Regions from separate parts of the Parabacteroides sp. AF21-43 genome, predicted to be linked through region 2. Evidence: riboswitches for the same ligand, from Rfam matches in the RefSeq annotation. Region 2 holds a riboswitch; each other region holds the start of a gene.
The links. Region 2 has a riboswitch for cobalamin ahead of DWX84_RS10320 (TonB-dependent siderophore receptor). Riboswitches for the same ligand answer to the same signal wherever they lie in the genome.
Positions count from the first base shown of each region.

Region 1 (6,854 bases), on a different contig from region 2:
CGGTTCTTATTATGTAGAGGTATTGACGAATTCCTTGGCTGATGTCGCTTGGAAGTTGTTCTTGGAGGTTGAGGAAAAAGGAGGATTCTCCGTTGCCGTGAACGCAGGTGAGATCCAAAATGCCGTTAACGCTTCGAATGTAGCTCGTAAGAAAGCGGTTGCTACCCGTCGTGAGATCTTGTTGGGTTCTAACCAGTATCCTAACTTCACGGAAGTAGCTGCCGATAAGATTCAAGAAAAAGGTTCTTGCTGTTGTGGCGGTGGTCATTGCGGTGAGGCAACGATCCCGGCTCTAGATTTCTCTCGCGGCGCTTCTGAATTCGAGGCTTTGCGTATGACGACAGAGAAGAGTGGCAAGACTCCGAAGGTATTTATGTTGACGATAGGTAACTTGGCGATGCGTTTGGCTCGTTCACAGTTCTCCGCTAACTTCTTCGCTTGTGCCGGATATAAGATAATTGATAACTTAGGCTTCGATACGGTTGAGGCTGGTGTTGAGGCTGCTGTCAAGGCGGGTGCCGAGATCGTGGTTCTTTGCTCTAGTGATGACGAGTATGCAGAATTCGCTCCTGCCGCTTACAAGGCTTTGGCCGGACGTGCCGAATTCGTTGTAGCCGGAGCTCCTGCTTGCGCGGACGACTTGAAGGCTCAAGGTATCGACCAGTTCGTAAATGTAAAGAGCAATGTGCTTGAGACATTGAAAGCATTCAACGCTAAATTAGGAATCGCTTAAGTATAAACAATTATGAGACCAGATTTTAAAAACATAGATATAAAGAATGCCGGATTCGCAGCTACAAACGCTGCCGAATGGGCAAAAGCCAATGGCATCGAGCCCAATTGGAAAACACCCGAGCATATCGAGGTGAAACCTGTATATACAAAAGAAGACTTGGAGGGTATGGAGCACTTGAACTATGCTTCCGGTTTGCCTCCTTATCTACGTGGCCCGTACAGCGGTATGTACGCTATGCGTCCTTGGACAATCCGTCAGTACGCAGGTTTCTCTACCGCTGAGGAGTCTAACGCTTTCTATCGCCGTAACTTGGCTTCCGGTCAGAAAGGTTTGTCCGTTGCGTTCGACCTTCCGACTCACCGTGGTTACGATGCCGACAACGAACGTGTGGTTGGTGATGTAGGTAAAGCGGGTGTATCTATCTGTTCCTTGGAGAACATGAAAGTGTTATTCGATGGTATTCCTTTGAACAAGATGTCTGTTTCCATGACCATGAATGGTGGTGTGCTTCCGGTATTGGCATTCTATATCAACGCAGGTTTGGAGCAAGGTGCTAAGTTGGAGGAAATGGCCGGTACGATCCAGAACGATATATTGAAAGAGTTCATGGTACGTAATACCTATATCTATCCGCCTGAGTTCTCCATGAAGATTATCGCTGATATCTTCGAGTACACCTCTCAGAAGATGCCGAAGTTCAACTCTATCTCTATCTCCGGTTATCATATGCAGGAGGCTGGTGCTACGGCTGATATCGAGATGGCTTATACGTTGTGCGACGGTATGGAATATCTTCGTGCCGGTATCAACGCCGGTATCGATGTGGATGCGTTCGCTCCCCGTTTGTCATTCTTCTGGGCTATCGGTGTAAATCACTTCATGGAGATCGCCAAGATGCGTGCGGCTCGTATGTTGTGGGCGAAGATCGTGAAGAGCTTCGGCGCTAAGAACCCGAAATCATTGGCATTGCGTACACATAGCCAGACTTCCGGTTGGTCATTGACCGAGCAAGATCCGTTCAATAACGTAGGACGTACTTGTATCGAGGCTATGGCCGCTACATTAGGACATACACAATCTTTGCATACGAACGCATTGGATGAGGCGATCGCTTTGCCGACCGACTTCTCTGCTCGTATCGCTCGTAATACACAGATTTACATTCAGGAAGAGACTAAGATCTGTAAGGAGATCGACCCGTGGGCTGGTTCTTACTATGTAGAGTCTTTGACGAATGAGTTGGTACATAAAGGTTGGGCATTGATCCAAGAGATCGAGAGCATGGGTGGTATGGCGAAAGCCATCGAGACAGGTCTTCCTAAGATGCGTATCGAGGAAGCTGCCGCTCGTACACAGGCTCGTATCGACTCTGGTGTTCAGACCATCGTTGGTGTTAACAAATATCGTTTGCCGAAGGAAGATCCGATCGATATCCTTGAGATCGATAATACAGCCGTACGTAACGAGCAGATCGCCGCTTTGAAGGAGTTGCGTGCTAACCGTGACGAAGCCGCTGTTCAAAAAGCTTTGGCTGATATCACGGAGTGCGTGAAGACGAAGAAGGGCAACTTATTAGAGTTGGCTGTTAAGGCTGCTGGCTTGCGTGCGTCATTGGGAGAGATCTCCGATGCTTGCGAGGTGGTTGTAGGTCGTTATAAAGCAATCATTAGAACTATTTCAGGCGTGTATTCATCAGAAACTAAGAAAGACGCAGACTTCCAGAAAGCTTGCGAGCTTTGCGAGCAATTCGCTAAGAAAGAAGGCCGTCAGCCTCGTATCATGATCGCTAAGATGGGTCAGGACGGACACGACCGTGGCGCTAAGGTTGTCGCTACTGGTTATGCGGACTGTGGTTTCGACGTAGATATGGGACCGTTGTTCCAGACTCCGGCCGAGGCTGCCCGTCAAGCTGTGGAGAACGACGTTCACGTAATGGGCGTTTCTTCTTTGGCCGCTGGTCATAAGACGTTGGTTCCGCAGGTTATCGAGGAGTTGAAGAAACTAGGTCGTGAGGACATCATCGTTATTGCTGGAGGTGTAATCCCGGCTCAAGACTATGACTTCTTGTATAAGGCTGGCGTTGCCGCTATCTTTGGCCCGGGTACTTCCGTATCGAAGGCAGCTTGCCAGATCCTTGAGATCTTGTTAGGCGAATAAATAGAGTTTAGACCTTACGGTTTTTAAATAAAGAGAGGCTGGACAATTGATTTTGTCCGGCCTTTTTTAGTATTGTATGCGGGTTTATGTACTTTTGTAGCGATTATTCAATTAAAAAGGGAAAGAATCATGGGAATCGTTATAGGTATAGATGTGGGAGGTAGCACGACCAAGATCGTCGGCGTGGAGGATAAGAAGATCAAGAACCCGATGTTCGTGAAAGCTACCGATCCGGTAACCTCTTTATTCGGAGCCTTCGGTAAGTATATTTATGATAATAACATCTCGCTCTCGAATATAGAGAAAGTGATCTTGACGGGTGTAGGTAGCGCCTATATCGATCAACCTTTATATGGCTTACCAACTGCGAAGACGGATGAGTTCCTTGCGAATGGGCTAGGGGCGCAATATAATACGGGACTGGACAGTCTATTGGTGGTCAGCATGGGAACGGGTACCTCCTTTGTCAAGGTACAAGGCTCCACGATCGAGCATATCGGGGGATTGGGTATCGGTGGCGGAACAATCCTCGGCTTGTCTAAGCTATTATTGAAAACGCATGACTTTCACCAAATAGCGTCTTTGGCCGAGCACGGTTCCTTGAATGATATCGACTTGCATATCCGGGATATTACGCCGCATCCGCTACCCGGCCTGCCGCTGGACGTGACAGCCTCTATTTTCGGAAAAGCGGACGCGAACGCTAAGGTTGAGGATATCGCTCTCGGTATCGTTCATATGGTCTTGCAGACCATCGGACAAGGAGCTGTTTTCGCCTCGTTAAATGGCGATATCAAGAATATCGTATTGATCGGTAACCTGACTCGCTTGCCACAATGCCCGGATATTTTCCCCCGTCTGGAGGAGATGTGCGATGTCCATTTCAAGATACCGGAGTATGCCGAATATCGCACGGCTATCGGGGCGGCTTTATGCTATATCAGGAACCGGGAATATAAGGATATTTTTTGTGGAAAGTGTTAGGCTACATCAAAACTTTATGTATCTTTGCTACATGCTTTGTTCCCTTTCGGCAATCGCCGGATAGGGATTAAAAGGGAATCGGGTGAGAATCCCGGACAGTCCCGCTGCTGTAAGCTTCATAAACGGGTTGAGCAATACTGTTGCCACTGTTCATTCAAGTGAATGGGAAGGCGCTTAAGACCGGAAGTAAGTCAGAAGACCTGCAAGGCGTGTATATTTTCGACGGCTTCGAGGAAAGGCCGGAAGAGAACGCAAGAACCGTATCCGGTTTTTACTATTCTTTATCCAAGGTTTTCTTATCAAGTCGTCTCATGGTTTCGGATAATTATTTTGCCATAATAATTAGGGAAAGAAGCATGAATCTGACCGACGGGATGAGCTCCGTGTGTAAGATGCATGCTTTCTTTGCGTTTAAAGGACTGGGGTATTCCGTGAACACTCTATAGAGAATATTTGTTTATTATTAGAAAAGTGCGTTTATTTGCAACGAGTAATTAACAAAAGAAGTATGAATATGAAGAAAATTGTGGGACTTGTTATGGTTGCCTTGCTAGCGTTGATGGCGCTTCCGGCGAACGCTCAGCTTAAATTCGGTATCAAGGGAGGTGTGAATATATCGTCTGTTCATTTCAACTCGGACGTGTTGAAAGCGGATAACGTAACCGGCTTCCAAGTGGGTCCGATGATCGAGACGACCTTACCGTTGGTCGGTGTCGGGATCGATGCGGCAGTGTTGTATTCGCAAAAAGGTTTGGAAACGACCTCGGCTGGCGGGGTGAAGACTTCGATGAAGACGGATTATATCGATGTTCCGGTCAACTTGAAATGGAAATTCGGCTTACCGATCGTCAAGGCGTATCTGGCAGCCGGTCCGTATATCGGTTTCCGTGTAGGCGGTGATAAGTTTTGGGATATCCCGGGTTCCGTAGCGGATCAGGTGAAGGCGAAGAATTTCAGCGCAGGTCTTAACTTCGGTGCCGGCGTGGAGCTGATCAGTCACTTGCAGGTGGGTTTCAATTATGGTCTGGGACTGACTGATAACTATAGTATTGAGAAGGTGAACCTCTCCGACGGTGCCGGAAAGAACCGTGGATGGTCTATCACGGCAGCGATCTTGTTCTAAATAGGTGAAAATAAAATGAGAGAGGCTGGGCTTTAGAAGTCCGGCCTTTTTTGTTATTTTTGGGCTCGTAATGAAACACCTGTTTGAATGAAATACGCGGACGTCATACTTCCCCTTCCTTTGGAGAATAGCTATACCTATCGGATACCCGAAGATCTGGAGAGAGCCGTGACTCCCGGTTGCCGGGTGATCGTGCATTTCGGGAAGAAACGATATTATACGGCTATCGTCATGGAGGTACACGACCGGGAACCGGTATCCGATTTTGAGACGAAGGAGATCTACGCTTTGCTGGATGCCACGCCGGTGCTCCGCCGTCCGCAACTCCGTTTCTGGAAATGGATATCTTCTTATTATATATGTAAGCTGGGCGACGTGTATAAGGCGGCCTTGCCTTCCGGCTTAAAGTTGGAAAGCGAGACGGCGGTTACTTATAATGAGGATTTCGAGGCCACCGCCCCCTTGCGCCCGAACGAGCAAGCGGTACTGGATGCTTTTAGCGGGGTTTTGAAATTGACGATCTCGGAGTTGGAGAAGAAGACCGGTCTTCGAAATGTTGTCCCGATCGTCTCTTCCTTGATGGTGAAAGGGGCGGTCGAGGTGAGCGAGGAGCTAAAGCGAGGATTCGTTCCCAAGACACAGGCGTTTATCCGTTTGGCCGAGGCTTACCGGGATGAGACGAAATTACAGGCGGTGTTCGAGGATTTGAAACGAGCGAAGAAGCAAGAGCTTCTGCTGGTCAGCTTCTTGGATTTAAGCCATACCTTGAATCCCGCTTTATCGAAGGAGCTTTCCAAGAAAGAGCTATTGGAACGCAGTGGTTATACCTCTGCGGTATTGGAGGGGCTGCTGAAACGGGGTATCTTGGAGAGTTACGAGAAAGAGGTGGGTCGTTTGCAAGTATCTGTCTGCCGCTTGCAAGAGCCGAATCCGCTCAGTCCGGCGCAAGAGAAAGCCTATGGAGAGATCCATGAGGCTTTCAAGACGAAGGAGGTCTGCTTGCTTCATGGCGTGACTTCCAGTGGTAAGACCGAGATATACGTCCGTTTGATCCATGAGGTCTTGCGGCTGGGGCGGCAGGTTTTATATATGTTGCCGGAGATCGCTATCACGACCCAGATCACGGAACGGCTGGCGAAATTATTCGGGGATAAGCTATTGGTCTACCACTCTAAGTTCTCGGATAACGAGCGGGTGGAAGTTTGGAATAAGCTATTGCATAACGACGAGCCTATGCTGGTATTGGGGGTCCGTTCGTCCCTCTTCCTTCCGTTTAAGGACTTGGGCTTGATTATCGTGGACGAGGAGCATGAGAATACGTATAAGCAGCAGGACCCGGCACCCCGTTACCATGCCCGTAACGCTGCCATCGTCTTGGCGGGTATGCACGGCGGTAAGACCTTATTGGGTTCCGCCACCCCCTCCATCGATTCTTATTTCAACGCTACGGCGGGGAAATACGGTCTGGTTGAGTTATCTACCCGCTACGGTGATTGCTTGATGCCGGAGATTATTACGGTGGACGTGAAGGAGCTAAAGCGCAAGAAGATCATGAAAGATACCCTTTTCTCCCCTCTGTTGGTGGAGAAGGTGCGGGAGGCCCTATCCCGGGGCGAGCAGGCGATCCTATTCCAGAACCGCCGGGGATTCGCCCCGATGATCGAGTGCCGAGGGTGCGGGTGGGTGCCTCGTTGCGTGAATTGCGACGTTAGCCTTACCTACCACAAGGCGCATAATCAGCTGGTTTGCCATTATTGCGGTTATACCTACCGCTTGCCGCAGGTATGTCCCGAGTGTAAGGGGACGGAGTTCAAGATGCAAGGCTTCGGTACGGAGAAGGTAGAGGAGGAGATC
Region 1 covers NZ_QTMG01000001.1:170,774-177,627, forward strand. The annotation lists gene mutA (methylmalonyl-CoA mutase small subunit) at 1-733, shown strand, start outside; gene scpA (methylmalonyl-CoA mutase) at 746-2,893, shown strand; gene coaW (type II pantothenate kinase) at 3,023-3,877, shown strand; cobalamin riboswitch at 3,897-4,100, shown strand; gene DWX84_RS00760 (porin family protein) at 4,392-5,000, shown strand; gene priA (primosomal protein N') at 5,088-6,854, shown strand, end outside.
Region 1: it holds a riboswitch for cobalamin, as region 2 does, so the genes downstream of both, DWX84_RS00760 (porin family protein) here and DWX84_RS10320 (TonB-dependent siderophore receptor) in region 2, are expected to answer to the same signal.

Region 2 (6,854 bases):
CTTCCGAATTAGAAGACGTGTCGATCAGCAACGCTACCGCATCCTCGGGTAAAGAATGTAATATCTCCGGCATCCCCGGTTCATCCTCTACCGCATGTAAGGCGTTTCTATCCATCAACTCGGCGGCGGACACTTTGCATTGGCGTAACGGGGCTATGGCTCTGCACGCCTCCATCAAAGAGGGGAAATAAATCAAGGCGGAAGCTTTTAAAGCCTCATCGGGGACTGTCTCGAAAGTAACCGAAGAAATAAACCCTAAGGTTCCTTCCGAGCCAACCATTAAATGCATGAGTATATCGTATGGATCGGTATAATCCAAGAAAGAGTTCATTCCATAACCGCATGTATTCTTCAACTCATATTTAGATAGAATCCGGTCTTCCATGTCTGGATTCAACAAGATCTCCAAACGGAAATTCATCAACTTCTCCAATAAGCCTATATGCGTTTGCATGAAATCCCTGCGACTCGCTAACGAAGAAGTATCCAAAAAGGCTCCATCCGCAAAGATAATCTCCATATCCCGGACCGTATTATAGGAGTTATGGATAATACCATAGCTAGAACCACTCGAGTTATTCGCTACGATCCCGCCGATACGTGCGGATTTGATGGAGGCAGGGCTAGGCCCTAGCTTACGGCCATAAGGTTTCAACCAGCGGTTCGCCTCTTCTCCAGTTATACCACAAGGGAATTTAGCCAAACTCCCATCTCCTGAAATCTTAACCTTTCCATAGTCAGGACTGATTTCCATCAATACAGAATCTGTAATAGTCTGGCCGGATAAAGAGGTCCCCCCAGCTTTAAAGGTTACAGATTTACCAGTCTTCTCACATTCAGCAAGAACACGTTTTACATCTTGCTCACGACTCACGATTTCAACTCGTTTGGGATTCAACCTGTAAATCCCGGCATCTGTTCCCTTCGCTAATGTAGTTAAAGCATCAGCATATACCTTTTTTATCTTCATAGTCTAATACCTTTATTTGTCTAGAAACGACATTTCAACAAAGATATGAAACCTTTAAGACAATCAGGGCATTTCTCTAAAATAACGGGGAGAATACCCGAATACTAGCTCCGGATGGAAAATCCAGATTAAATCTTTCAATAAATATTCCGGATGTATAGGGAATTCCTCGTAATAAGGAACTGCACCTGTATTACAGGTATAAATCCGTTTTTTTTTAAAAGCGTCGAAATTCTCGTAAGGAGTATATTCGGAGCGTAAATCGTTATAGGTCATCTCAGAAGACTGATTATATTTAACAAGCCAAATATCCGCATGGATCGCTTTATCAAACACGGTCTCAAACGCTAAGGGGGTACTTCCGGCACCCGGTAAATCCTTAAACATATAATCAGCTCCGGCGTCCTCGATAAGATGAGCCATATAACTATCTCCGGATGGTACATACCACGAAGAGCCGAACTTTTTCTCCGACAAAACAGTAGGACGATTATCTATATTTGCGGTTAAGTCCTTTAGAGACAAATAGGCTTGCTCTGTTTCTTTAAATATAGAATCGGCCATCTCTTCCTTTCCGAATAGCAAACCATAAAAGCGAATCCACTCCGTACGCCCCAAAGGAAATGCCTCCATATAGTCGGCTCCTTCGATAATGGGTATCCCTATCTTCTCGACAGGCCCATAACTACTGTTCTGGAACGGGGAAGCGATCACTAGTTCCGCGCCGATCTCTATCATTTTTTCTATATTCGGAGAGGTAGCCTCACCTAAATCAGCGATTCTTCCGGCCTGTATACCCTCTTGTATGGCAGGAGTATCCATATAACGAGGCTCACAAACACCTATAACCTTATTGATTTCGTGCAATTGATCAATAATAGCCGCATGGACAGAAGTATAAACCACAATATCTTTTACCGGGACCTTCACGATCGTCCCTTTGAGTAATCCGCCGGGAACCGACTTTGTCCGGTCTACCAATAAATAGCGTTGAAGCAGACGGGTACTATCCCACGGATCACGAACTTCCACCATTGTATAGGTATCAAAGCGCTGAACCGTGAAACCTTGGGCATATTGAATACTATCAGAGGAAAGAGCTTCCTTGGAAGAAGTTTGCTTTCCGGATGGCGTACATGCCACCATCCAGAAAGCGAACCCTAAGAGAATCAGTAATCGCATTAGATATTATCTTTTTGAGCGAGGACTACTTTCATGGGATTTAAACCGGCCTCAAACTTCTTGAACAATTTACCGTCACCTCCGAAACAATAGATATCGCCATTATTCTTATAATCAGACTCTGCGACATAGACATTTCCACCCACGGCACTGATTGAATAAGGGGATTGTATTGAGGTTCCATCTGTAATAAAGCTCGTTCCCGCAGATTGGCTCTTTGTATCAAATGTTAAAAATGCAGGGCTAGACATTCCCCATTGCGCATAGAACAGAAATAGCTTGCCATCCTCATAGGCCATCTCCGTTGCGTTTGGACAATTCGTAAGGGAAGTAACCTCATAAGTCTCCGTATTTATCTTTTGTACCGTATTGGGTATATCCGCATAGTTACCCATAGAAACCACATATACATTTCCTTGCTCATCCGCCTGTATCCGTGTGGGATTCAATACTACATCCAACTTCTTTATCTCTGTAAAAGTAGACAGATCAACCACTGATACCGTTTTATCATACCCAACCTCGGTACTGTAATCCATACCTCCGGAGTTTGAGACAAACAATTTATTAGAAGATACCGCCAATTGTTCCGGATTCCGTCCGACCTTTACTTTCGCCTCAACCTCCAAGGATGCGGTATCCAAACGAGCGACATATCCATTATAATAGCTAATATAGACTTTTCCACCCTCTGATACCATATAACGGGGCTGCCCCTCTGTCTTGACTTGCTTAATGGATTTTGCCTTCAGATCTGTCACTTCTATCGTAGACTCTCCATATACCGCGATATACATCTTATCGCCATACACGATCATATCCTGTGCCGTATCTCCCAGCCCCCTGCCATTTTGAGCCAAGAAATAATCGGGGACAACCTCATCCTTTTCTATGTCGTACATATATAAAGAAGAGTTGTTATTTCCCATATTGCCCGAATTCAAGAAATATAAAGCCATGAAAGAACTATCCTTCACAAAATCAATAACTCTTACGGAAGCATAAACAGAAGACTCACCTTCCGCATTTGCGGCTATAACTAATAAATAGCCTATATTTACGACATCCGTAATAGCATATGAATGTGTTCCAACTTCTACCTCCGCAATTTTCATATCTTTAGCGGTTCCATCAGAGGAACCATAAATCACGTACTTTGTTACATTGTCAACAGAAGACGGAGCTGTCCAATTTAAGGTTCCACTAACTTTTAAAGCTTCCGGATTCTCATCCGTAAAACTGACATTAGTTACAGATACATTTGGTATGTTCAGTGAAGGCTCATTGTCATCATCACAGCTGACAAACGAGAAAGACATCAATGCACACAAGGCAGAGACACAAACTAAATTCTTCTTTTTCATTACTTTACTTTTATAGTTTACTAATAGGATAAACAAATACTTAAACGCCAAGAACGGCCCGGCATGGGATAATACTGAATAACATCATAATTCACGTTCGCAAGATTTAACAATTCACCTTGCAAACGCAAACCGAAATATCGAAAACGAAAATCTCGATTTATAGAAATACTCTGTTCTATATAAGAATCAATCCTGTTCCGATCTATATTTTGCGGCAATGCATAACGATCACCAACCGCAGTCAGTATATAAGAGACATTTACCCATGGATTTTCCAAGGTTACGGAAACCGTGCCTGAATGACGAGGTGTATAAGGAATCTGATCCTTATAATTCTTAGCTTCCGGATCTGTCACATCAACCGCGTATTGAAAAGAATAAGTGGAAGCCAAAAGCAAGCTCATTCGTAAGGGCAATCGGAATTGTGTAGATAAATTTACATCTACCCCTTTAATATCCACTTCGCCCATATTCATCATCTTCCAAACATACATGGTAGGTAAAGCCACGATCTTATCTTTCACCGTATTATAATATCCATCCGCCGAAATACTGAAATGCCGCAGCCAATCCCCACAGGAAGAACTCCATGTTACCCCTACATTATATTGGGAAGTTTCTTCCGGTTTCAAATTTGTATTTCCCATACGGAGGTAATACAAGTCCGTAAATGTAGGAACCCGGAATATATCTTTGTAAGAGGCACGTATCCGCAAAGTACTTTCCGAGAATGGCCGCCAAGACAAACTTACAGCCGGGGATAAACGCCTCTTATCATCCGGTTTTTCCCCTTGCTCCACTTTATCAGTGATATATGTTCCCAATAAACTAGCGGTAGCCGTGAATCGACTGTTCTTATATTGCACCGCTAGTACTGATTGAGAGGCCATTCGCTTTGGATTAGGGCCGTTCACAAAATTATTGTCCAGCATAGAGCGAGTTAAATCCGTAGTCAACGTCGCCGATACATACTTTATAGGAGTATACAGCAAACCTACAGAGCCATAATACTCATTCTGTGTATTCAAATCGACTTGTTCGCCCGCAGCATATTTATCATTTATATCTAAATAACGAGTAAAAGCATAATTATACTTAGCCATGGCCCGTAGCGTAAATTTCTCATTAAGAACATTCTTATACCCCGATTGCACGAAAAAGTTATTATCCCATAATCGTTCAGAAGTGTTCTTGTTATATAAATTAACAGAACCGGGAAGCCCCCGCTCCGAATCAAAATAGTACGCCTTAAAGGAAAGTTCGCCTCCCCTTCCAAAATCGCCGAATAGATTACCTTCCAAATGGTAAGCATGGATATCGCTATTTCTACGCTTCTCTCTCGTCTCCAATTCCCCATTAATCAATGTATAGGGATATTGCCCATCCGCACGCACGAAATCACCATGTAAGGATGCGCTCCAACGCTTTCCTAATTTTTGATCATAATGCAGCACGGGATTAAAAAGCCCGAAGGAACCTCCCTTAACCTTAAGATAAGTATGAAACGATTTGTCTTTAAACGTGGGCTTTCCGGTTTGTATATTCAAGGCTCCTGCCGAGGCATACACCCTTGCCGTTTGGAAGATGTCATCCGATTGTCCGATCGATAAGGAAACCATCTCCACGTTATCCAACGAGAAACGGCTGATATCGACTTGCCCGCTTTGCGCATCCGTAATCGTCACCCCATCGTAACTGACGGCGGTATGCTTCGCTCCCAAGCTACGTACCGAGACCGTTTTCAATCCTCCGATCCCCCCATAATCCTGTACTGTAACTCCCGAGAAGCGTTTCACGGCCTCGGATAGGTCTTGTACTCCCAAGCGATCGATTCCCGCCCGGTCCATAATTTGCAAAGGCGTACCTTCACGGGTGACCGACGGACGTACCTTCTCCACTACTTCCACCCCGGAAAGCTCGTGATAGGCCGTCGTATCGATCTGTTGACCGAAAGCGACACCCAAAGAAAATAACCATACGCTAAAAACGCACAGACATCTTATAAGATATAAATCTCGCATAATAATTCTTAGGTTTACCAACGTCTTCACCCGAAACGTCGCATAACAAAATCATGGCAGGTTTTCTGGCTCGTCCACCCTCTGTCGGCTACCTTCCCGCCTATCCGATAGGCAGTGGCAACAAGATTTGCCGGGGCTCCAAGGACTTACAGCTACGGGTACAGCTCCGGACTCGCACCGGATTCCCTTTTACTGATTATTATCGGAATCGATAACATCTACACCTTGATTGGCCGCAAAGATACATGTTTACTTTTTGATTAGCAACAAAAAAGCCCCCCGGCGAATCACTTCGGCGGAAGGCTAGGGAGTTTACACTTTTCTAAACATTACTAACAACAAAATATTTATTCTATGTATAAAAGAATAATATCATTAACTGTGCGGTCAACACACGCAAAAACATGGTCAATGGATAAACCGTCGCATATCCAACCGCCGGCGCATCATTTCCTGCCGCCATATTGGAATAGGCTAACGCAGGAGGATCGGTCGTACTTCCCGCAATCAATCCCATCAACGTAAAATAATTCAGTTTATAAAAATACCTTCCCACACAACCGATAATCAGTAGAGGCAATAACGTTATTATAAAACCATAACCGATCCAAGCTACACCACCCTTATTGACTATCGTATCGACAAAACCTTCACCCGCACTCAATCCCACGCAGGCGAGAAACAAGGTGATTCCTAATTCCCTCAATAGTAAATTAGAACTTTGCGTGGTATAAGTAACCAATTTATAACGATAACCGAACCGGCTTATCAATATCGCAACGATCAACGGACCTCCCGCTAATCCTAATTTCACCGGTTGAGGAATACCCGGAAAACTAATAGGAAGACTTCCCACGATAATACCCAAAACTATACCAACAAAAATAGTCACCAAATTAGGTTCATTCAAGCGTTTCATTGAATTACCCAGCGTCTCGGCAACTTTCTCCACCGCCAATTCACTACCGACCACTGTCACCCGGTCGCCTATTTGCAAGACCAGATTAGGAGTAGCTACCAACTCCAGCCCCGCACGATTGATCCGAGTCACGTTAATTCCATGTAAACGGCGTAACTGCAAAGCCCCTAATTGCTTACCGTTGATTTCAGACCGGGTAACCAAAATACGCCGGCTGATAAACTGGCTTTCCGCCGGAATCCATTGCTTACGATCCATCTGTATTTCTTGACCGATAAAAGTCTTTATCGCCTCCACGTCATGCTCTGCGGTAATAACAAAAATCTTATCATCCCCATTCAATACCGTGTTCCCCGCCACGATCTCTATCCGATTCGTATCGTTACGTAAAATAC
Region 2 covers NZ_QTMG01000012.1:9,673-16,526, reverse strand. The annotation lists gene DWX84_RS10335 (FAD-binding and (Fe-S)-binding domain-containing protein) at 1-970, opposite strand, end outside; gene DWX84_RS10330 (ABC transporter substrate-binding protein) at 1,034-2,152, opposite strand; gene DWX84_RS10325 (DUF5074 domain-containing protein) at 2,152-3,516, opposite strand; gene DWX84_RS10320 (TonB-dependent siderophore receptor) at 3,537-5,540, opposite strand; cobalamin riboswitch at 5,578-5,783, opposite strand; gene DWX84_RS10315 (putative transporter) at 5,893-6,854, opposite strand, start outside.

Region 3 (6,854 bases), on a different contig from region 2:
TCGAAACCACGGATCGACAATTGTTGAAATGCGCCATAAGATGTCTGGAATCGTACGCCCGGCATAAAGCGTACCGCATCTTGGATATTACGGATACCTCGCAACTCCAAACTACTCGCCGTAATGCTATTAATTGAAATAGGAAGATATTTCATAGGTACGTCCAACTTCGTGATTTGTGGACGTGGCTTGCGTGCGGCGGTCGCTACGACTTCTTGAATATTGAATGTCGTATCGGCGAAATTCGTGTACTCATTCTTGTGTTGTGCCTGCATCGTACTGATACATAAGGCTGTCAACGGTAAGATTGTCAAAACTCTTTTCATATATTTAGCATTATAACTGTTTATTGTATGCATGTGAAATCCCTTTCGAAAGAAATTCCATTTTCCTTCGAATGAAAATTTAGTTTCTTTCGGAAGGAATTACTTTTTCTTCCGAAAGGAATAAAACATAGATTTGGAGAACTTTTTTAGTCCTTCTCTACCGCATAAGCTTTCTTCTTATCAACGATATCGATCATCTTATGTTTAGCCATGAAACGGGCATGTTCGATGAAGATCTTCTGAATATCCGGATTCTGTCCCAGACCTTCCATAAATACGCTTACCTCGTAGCCTTTCTTTTCCAGTTCCTCTTTCCAATCACCGGCGATATCGTTTTTCGCATGGTCTCCGGCGACAAACATAAATGGCATCAACAAGACTTTCTTCGTTCCATTGGCCTTTACTTGGGCTACCATCGTATCAAAAGTAGGATAGCCCTCGATGGTTCCTACGGAATAATCCTTGAATCCCTTCTCCTTCAACATATAATCCAACATGGCATATTGAGCCGTCGCCGGAGTATAAGTGCCATGGCCTACCAATAAAGTAGCGCCTTCTTTCGCCCCATTTTTTGTGATAGCGACGATTACCGCCTCATAATCCTCCGGTGTATACAATAAAGGATTACCGATACGAATCTCCTTGAAAGAAGATTTCATGGTGGCAACATCCTTACGTAAGGATTCCATCTCGATACCTTCGATTATATTCGTGGATTGGATCAAGACATGTGTATAACCATCAGTCTTTAATTTTTCCAAGGCCTCGATCGGGTTCAGTTTCTCTACGCCACGAGCTTTTAAGCGGCGCATTACAATGCGAGAAGTCCATGCCTCACGCAACTCAACATCTTTGAAAGCTTCTTTCGCTTTTTGATTGATCGCGTCGATTGTCAAGGCACGGGTATCATCATGGGTTGTTCCAAAATGTACCATCAATAAAGCGGCCTTATCGCCCGGTTGTAAAGAGGCGAATAAATCGGATGCTACAAAATTCTCGCCATCGTGCGCACGACAAACTAGGCTGATGACCAGCAAGAAGAAAGATAGTAAGTGTTTCCTCATCATATGAATATATTAATAATTAGATTACATATCAATCCCACGGAGACAACGTATTATTACGTCTCCAACATCTTTTAGATATAGGTGATATTTCTATCCTCTTAATTACTCCTGACCCCGGGAGGAATTAATCATTACTTCGCTTGGCAGGTTTCCTGACTGGCTCGGAAAGCAACCTTCCCATCTTTCTTAAGACAGTGGCATAGCAGAACGCTTTCCTTTTCAAGAGCTTCACAGTAGCGGGCACTGTTCCGGATTCTAACCGGATTCCCTTTTATAGAGTTGTCGGTAGACAAACTCTATCACCTAAGCGGTCGCAAATTTATATAAATAATCCCGAAAAGTAACAACATCTTTCAAAGAATCCCTGTTCCAATAGCATCTTTTTTGTTTAACATCAAATAAATAGATATGGAATGGATAACTAATTTACTTCAACATTATCCGGAGCTAGCTATTTTCATAACCTTAGCTCTCGGTTTCTGGATTGGCAAGTTTAAGATAAAGAAGTTCACGCTGGGAACGGTTACCAGCGTATTATTGGTCGGTGTATTGATCGGGCAATTAAAAATCGATATAAGCGGACCGTTAAAGTCCGTCTTTTTCTTGATGTTCCTCTTCGCTGTAGGATATAGCGTTGGGCCACAGTTCTTCCGGGGATTGAAAAAGGAAGGTCTTCCTCAAATGCTTTTCGCCGCCGTCATGTGTATATTTTGTTTGATCGCTCCTTTTTTGTTAGCGAAACTTATGGGATATAACGCAGGCGAGGCCGCAGGATTATTGGCGGGCTCCCAGACGATGTCGGCAGTATTAGGAGTTGCCGAAGATACGATCGGACAGATGAATATTAGCGATACGGATAAAAGTGCTATGGTAAATGTAATGCCCGTGGCCTATGCGGTAACTTATATTTTCGGTACGGCAGGATCCGCATGGTTAGTGAGTGATATCGGGCCACGTCTTTTAGGAGGACTCGACTACGTGAAAAAAGCGTGTAAAGAGCTAGAGGCTAAAATGGGAAATAACGACGAGAGCGAGCAACCGGGCTTTATGCCTGCCGCCCGTCCGGTAACTTTCCGGGCCTATAAGATTAGTAATGAATGGTTCAAGGATGGCAAAAGCGTAAAGCAGTTGGAGGTGTATTTAGACCAATTGGGACGGCATTTGTTCGTGGAGCGTGTCCGTATTAATAATGTAGTAACCGATGTTAAACCGGATTTGGTTTTACATACCGGAAATGAGGTTGTCCTAAGCGGTCGCCGGGAATTCGTGATCGGAGAGGAGAACTGGATTGGCGACGAGGTCAATGACATTGAATTGCTCGATTTTCCGGCAGAGACGTTACCCGTACTAGTGATCCATAAGGAATACGTGGGGAAAAAGATCTGCTATTTACGCAATCAATCGTTCATGCATGGTGTTAGCATCAAGTCCGTAAGGCGTGCGGGTATCAATATCCCGGTCTTGGCCGCTACGGTGATAGATTCCGGTGATATGCTGGAATTGGTAGGCATGAAATCAGAGGTAAATAAAGCGGCGACGGCTTTAGGATATCCCGATCGCCCAACCAATCAGACCGATTTGATTTTCGTGGGTATCGGTATTTTCTTAGGGGGAATTTTAGGTTCGCTCGCGATTCATTTCGGGGGTGTCCCGATTAGCCTAAGTACGAGTGGAGGTGCTTTGATAGCCGGGCTCGTCTTTGGATGGCTTCGTTCTAAGCATCCGACCTTCGGGCGTATTCCGGAGCCTTCCGTCTGGATATTAAATAATTTGGGATTGAATATGTTTATCGCCGTAGTCGGTATCACGGCGGGTCCCAGTTTCGTGACCGGATTGAAGGAAGTCGGTATAAGTTTATTTATTATCGGTGCTTTAGCGACATCTATCCCGCTTATCATCGGTATTCTGATGGGACGTTACGTTTTTAAGTTCCACCCGGCTATTACTTTAGGTTGTACGGCGGGTTCACGTACGACAACTGCCGCATTAGGAGCGGTGGAAGATGCCGTAGGAAGTGAGACTCCAGCCTTAGGCTATACCGTTACCTATGCGGTGGGTAATACTTTATTAATCATCTGGGGTGTCGTTATTGTGCTAATCATGTAATATATATAATGTATGGACAAGAAGAAAATACATGTCACGAGAGAATATGAGAAAAAGATGTCGGAGATTAGCCCTTTCGAGCTAAAGAACATCTTGATAGAGTTAGCGGATGAGAGCGCTCGTAAAAGTACGCACATCATGCTGAACGCAGGAAGGGGAAATCCAAACTGGATCAGTACGGTTCCACGGGAGGCATTCTTCCTATTAGGGCAGTTCGCCTTGGAGGAATGCCAGCGGGAAACCGAATTGGCAGATGAGATGGCCGGAGCCGCAGGGGTTCCCAACCGCAAAAGGATCGCGTCTCGCTTCGTACAGTTTCTAAAGAAACATGCGCAATCTCCCGGCGCTACTTTATTGAAGGGTACCTATGAATATCTGGTCACGGAAAAAGGTGTAGATGAGAATGAGCTTGTATACGAATGGGCGGAAGGTGTCATTGGTGATCAATATCCGGTTCCCGATCGTATCTTGAAATATACGGAAATGCTCGTGCGGGATTATTTAGACCAAGAATTATGTGATAACCAGCCCCCTGAGGGAATATTCGACCTTTTCGCTACCGAGGGCGGAACTGCCGCCATGTGTTATATCTTCGATTCCTTGCAGCAGAATTTCTTGTTGAATAAGGGAGACAAGATCATTCTCTTCGCTCCGGTATTCACTCCTTATATAGAGATTCCGGAACAGGCTCGTTATCTTTTTAATGTCATAGAGATAAAAGCCTTGAAGATGACAAAAGACGGCTATCACACGTGGCAATATCAAGAAAAGGATTTAGATGTCCTGAAAGATCCTAGCGTGAAAGCCGCTTTCATAACAAACCCGAGCAACCCGCCTTCATACGGATTGACAAAAGCATTGATGAATAGGATCGTTGAGATCGTACGGAACGACAATCCCAACCTTATGATTATTACGGATGATGTGTATGCGACATTTATTCCGCATTTTCGCTCGATGATGGCCGAATTACCAAAGAATACGTTATGTGTCTATTCTTTCTCCAAATATTTCGGGGCAACCGGATGGAGATTGGCGGTAATCGCTTTACATCAAGATAATATTTACGACCGGATGATCCGTGAATTGCCAAGAGATAAACAGGAGCTTCTAAAAAAACGATATAGCAGTCTATCCTTACATCCCGAGGATATCCGCTTTATTGATCGTATGGTAGCCGATAGCCGTCAAGTAGCCTTGAATCATACGGCCGGTCTTTCCTTGCCACAACAAACACAAATGTCTCTGTTTGCGTCTTTCGCTCTATTAGATGCGGAAAATACCTATAAGAAAAGGATGCAGGATATGATCCACGAGCGTTTACACACATTGTGGGAAAGCACCGGATTCACCTTATTGGACGACCCTTTGCGTGCGGGATACTATAGTGAGATCGATATGCTTGTCTGGGCTAAGAAATTCTATGGGGATGATTTCGTGGAATATCTAAAAAAGAATTACGAACCTCTGGATGTCGTTTTCCGTCTGGCACAGGAAACTTCCTTGGTTTTACTGAACGGAGGAGGTTTTGATGCTCCCGAGTGGTCTATCCGCGCATCTTTAGCCAACCTTAAACGGGAAGATTATGTCCGGATTGGAGAGGGTATCGCATCTATTTTACATAGTTATGCTCAAAGATGGAAAGAAAGTCTCGATAAGTAGAAAAAACAGCTCCAAGGCTTGAACAAAACGGGCTAATGGTACGTTTTATTAATAAACGTGCGATTAGCCCGTTTTTCTAAGTTATCCGGGAGATTATAAATAACCTCTATAACCTCATAGAAATTATCGAACAAATTGTATTTCATTATATTATATATTTGTTGATAATAAAAACAAAGACTCATTGGCAGATGTCTTATTTATTACATTTTAGCTGGTTATAGATAAATATATTTGCGAAAAGGCTTACAATAAAAAACGAATATGAATATGGTGTACGACATTGACATGCTTAGAAATTTCTATGCGAATTTCCCCAGAAGAGTGGACACAGCCCGCGAACGTATCGGTGGTCGCCCGATGACCTTGGCCGAGAAAATCTTATATGCGCATCTATACGATGAAAGCTCGACTCGCCTTTTCAAAAGAGGTGAGGATTATGTGAATTTCCGTCCCGACCGTGTGGCTATGCAAGATGCCACCGCTCAGATGGCGCTTTTACAATTCATGAACGCCGGAAAAGAAAAATCCGCAGTACCGGCTACCGTGCATTGCGACCATTTGATCCAAGCGAATATGGGAGCCAAGACGGATATCGATACGGCTACCAAGAGCAATAGCGAGGTCTATGATTTCTTGAAATCGGTCTCCGATAAATATGGAATCGGTTTTTGGAAACCCGGAGCAGGCATTATCCATCAAGTGGTATTGGAAAATTATGCGTTTCCCGGCGGTATGATGGTAGGAACTGATTCACATACCCCGAATGCCGGAGGACTTGGAATGGTCGCTATCGGAGTAGGAGGAGCCGACGCCGTGGATGTCATGACCGGAATGGAATGGGAACTGAAGATGCCGAAACTAATTGGTGTTAAGTTAACTGGTAGTTTGAATGGTTGGGCCTCGCCGAAGGACGTGATTCTTAAGCTAGCGGGCATTTTAACCGTAAAAGGTGGAACGAACGCTATCATCGAGTATTTCGGTCCGGGCACCGCCTCCATCTCGGCGACCGGAAAAGCTACGATCTGTAATATGGGTGCCGAGGTAGGAGCGACTACTTCTTTATTCCCATTCGATAATACAATGGCTCAATATCTTCGTGCCACGGGACGTGACGAGGTAGCGAGCTGGGCCGAAGCTATTGGTGAATATCTGGAAGCGGATATGGACGTTCGTGCCGAGCCAGATAAGTTTTACGATCGTGTAATCGTTATTAACCTTTCCGAATTGGAGCCGCATATTAACGGTCCGTTCACGCCGGATGCAGCTACGCCTATCTCGGAGTTTGCCGCAAAAGTAAAAGCGAATGGCTATCCCCGAAAGATGGAGGTCGGATTAATCGGTTCCTGTACCAACTCTTCTTATCAAGATCTAAGCCGTGCGGCATCCATTGCTCGCCAAGCTTATGAGGATAAAATACCGGTAGCGGCACCCTTGATCATCAACCCGGGTTCCGAGCAAATCCGTTATACGGCGGAAAGAGATGGTATTATCGGTGATTTTGAACGGATTGGCGCAACCATTATGGCGAATGCCTGTGGTCCTTGTATCGGACAATGGAAACGTCATACGGATGATAATACCCGTAAGAATTCGATCGTTACATCATTCAATCGTAACTTCGCTAAACGTGCGGACGGTAATCCGAATACACATGCTTTTGTCGCTTCTCCGGAACTGACACTAGCCTTGA
Region 3 covers NZ_QTMG01000003.1:42,349-49,202, reverse strand. The annotation lists gene DWX84_RS03335 (TonB-dependent siderophore receptor) at 1-326, opposite strand, end outside; gene DWX84_RS03330 (sirohydrochlorin cobaltochelatase) at 473-1,390, opposite strand; cobalamin riboswitch at 1,518-1,715, opposite strand; gene aspT (aspartate-alanine antiporter) at 1,802-3,499, shown strand; gene DWX84_RS03320 (bifunctional aspartate transaminase/aspartate 4-decarboxylase) at 3,512-5,161, shown strand; gene DWX84_RS03315 (aconitate hydratase) at 5,432-6,854, shown strand, end outside.
Region 3: it holds a riboswitch for cobalamin, as region 2 does, so the genes downstream of both, DWX84_RS03330 (sirohydrochlorin cobaltochelatase) here and DWX84_RS10320 (TonB-dependent siderophore receptor) in region 2, are expected to answer to the same signal.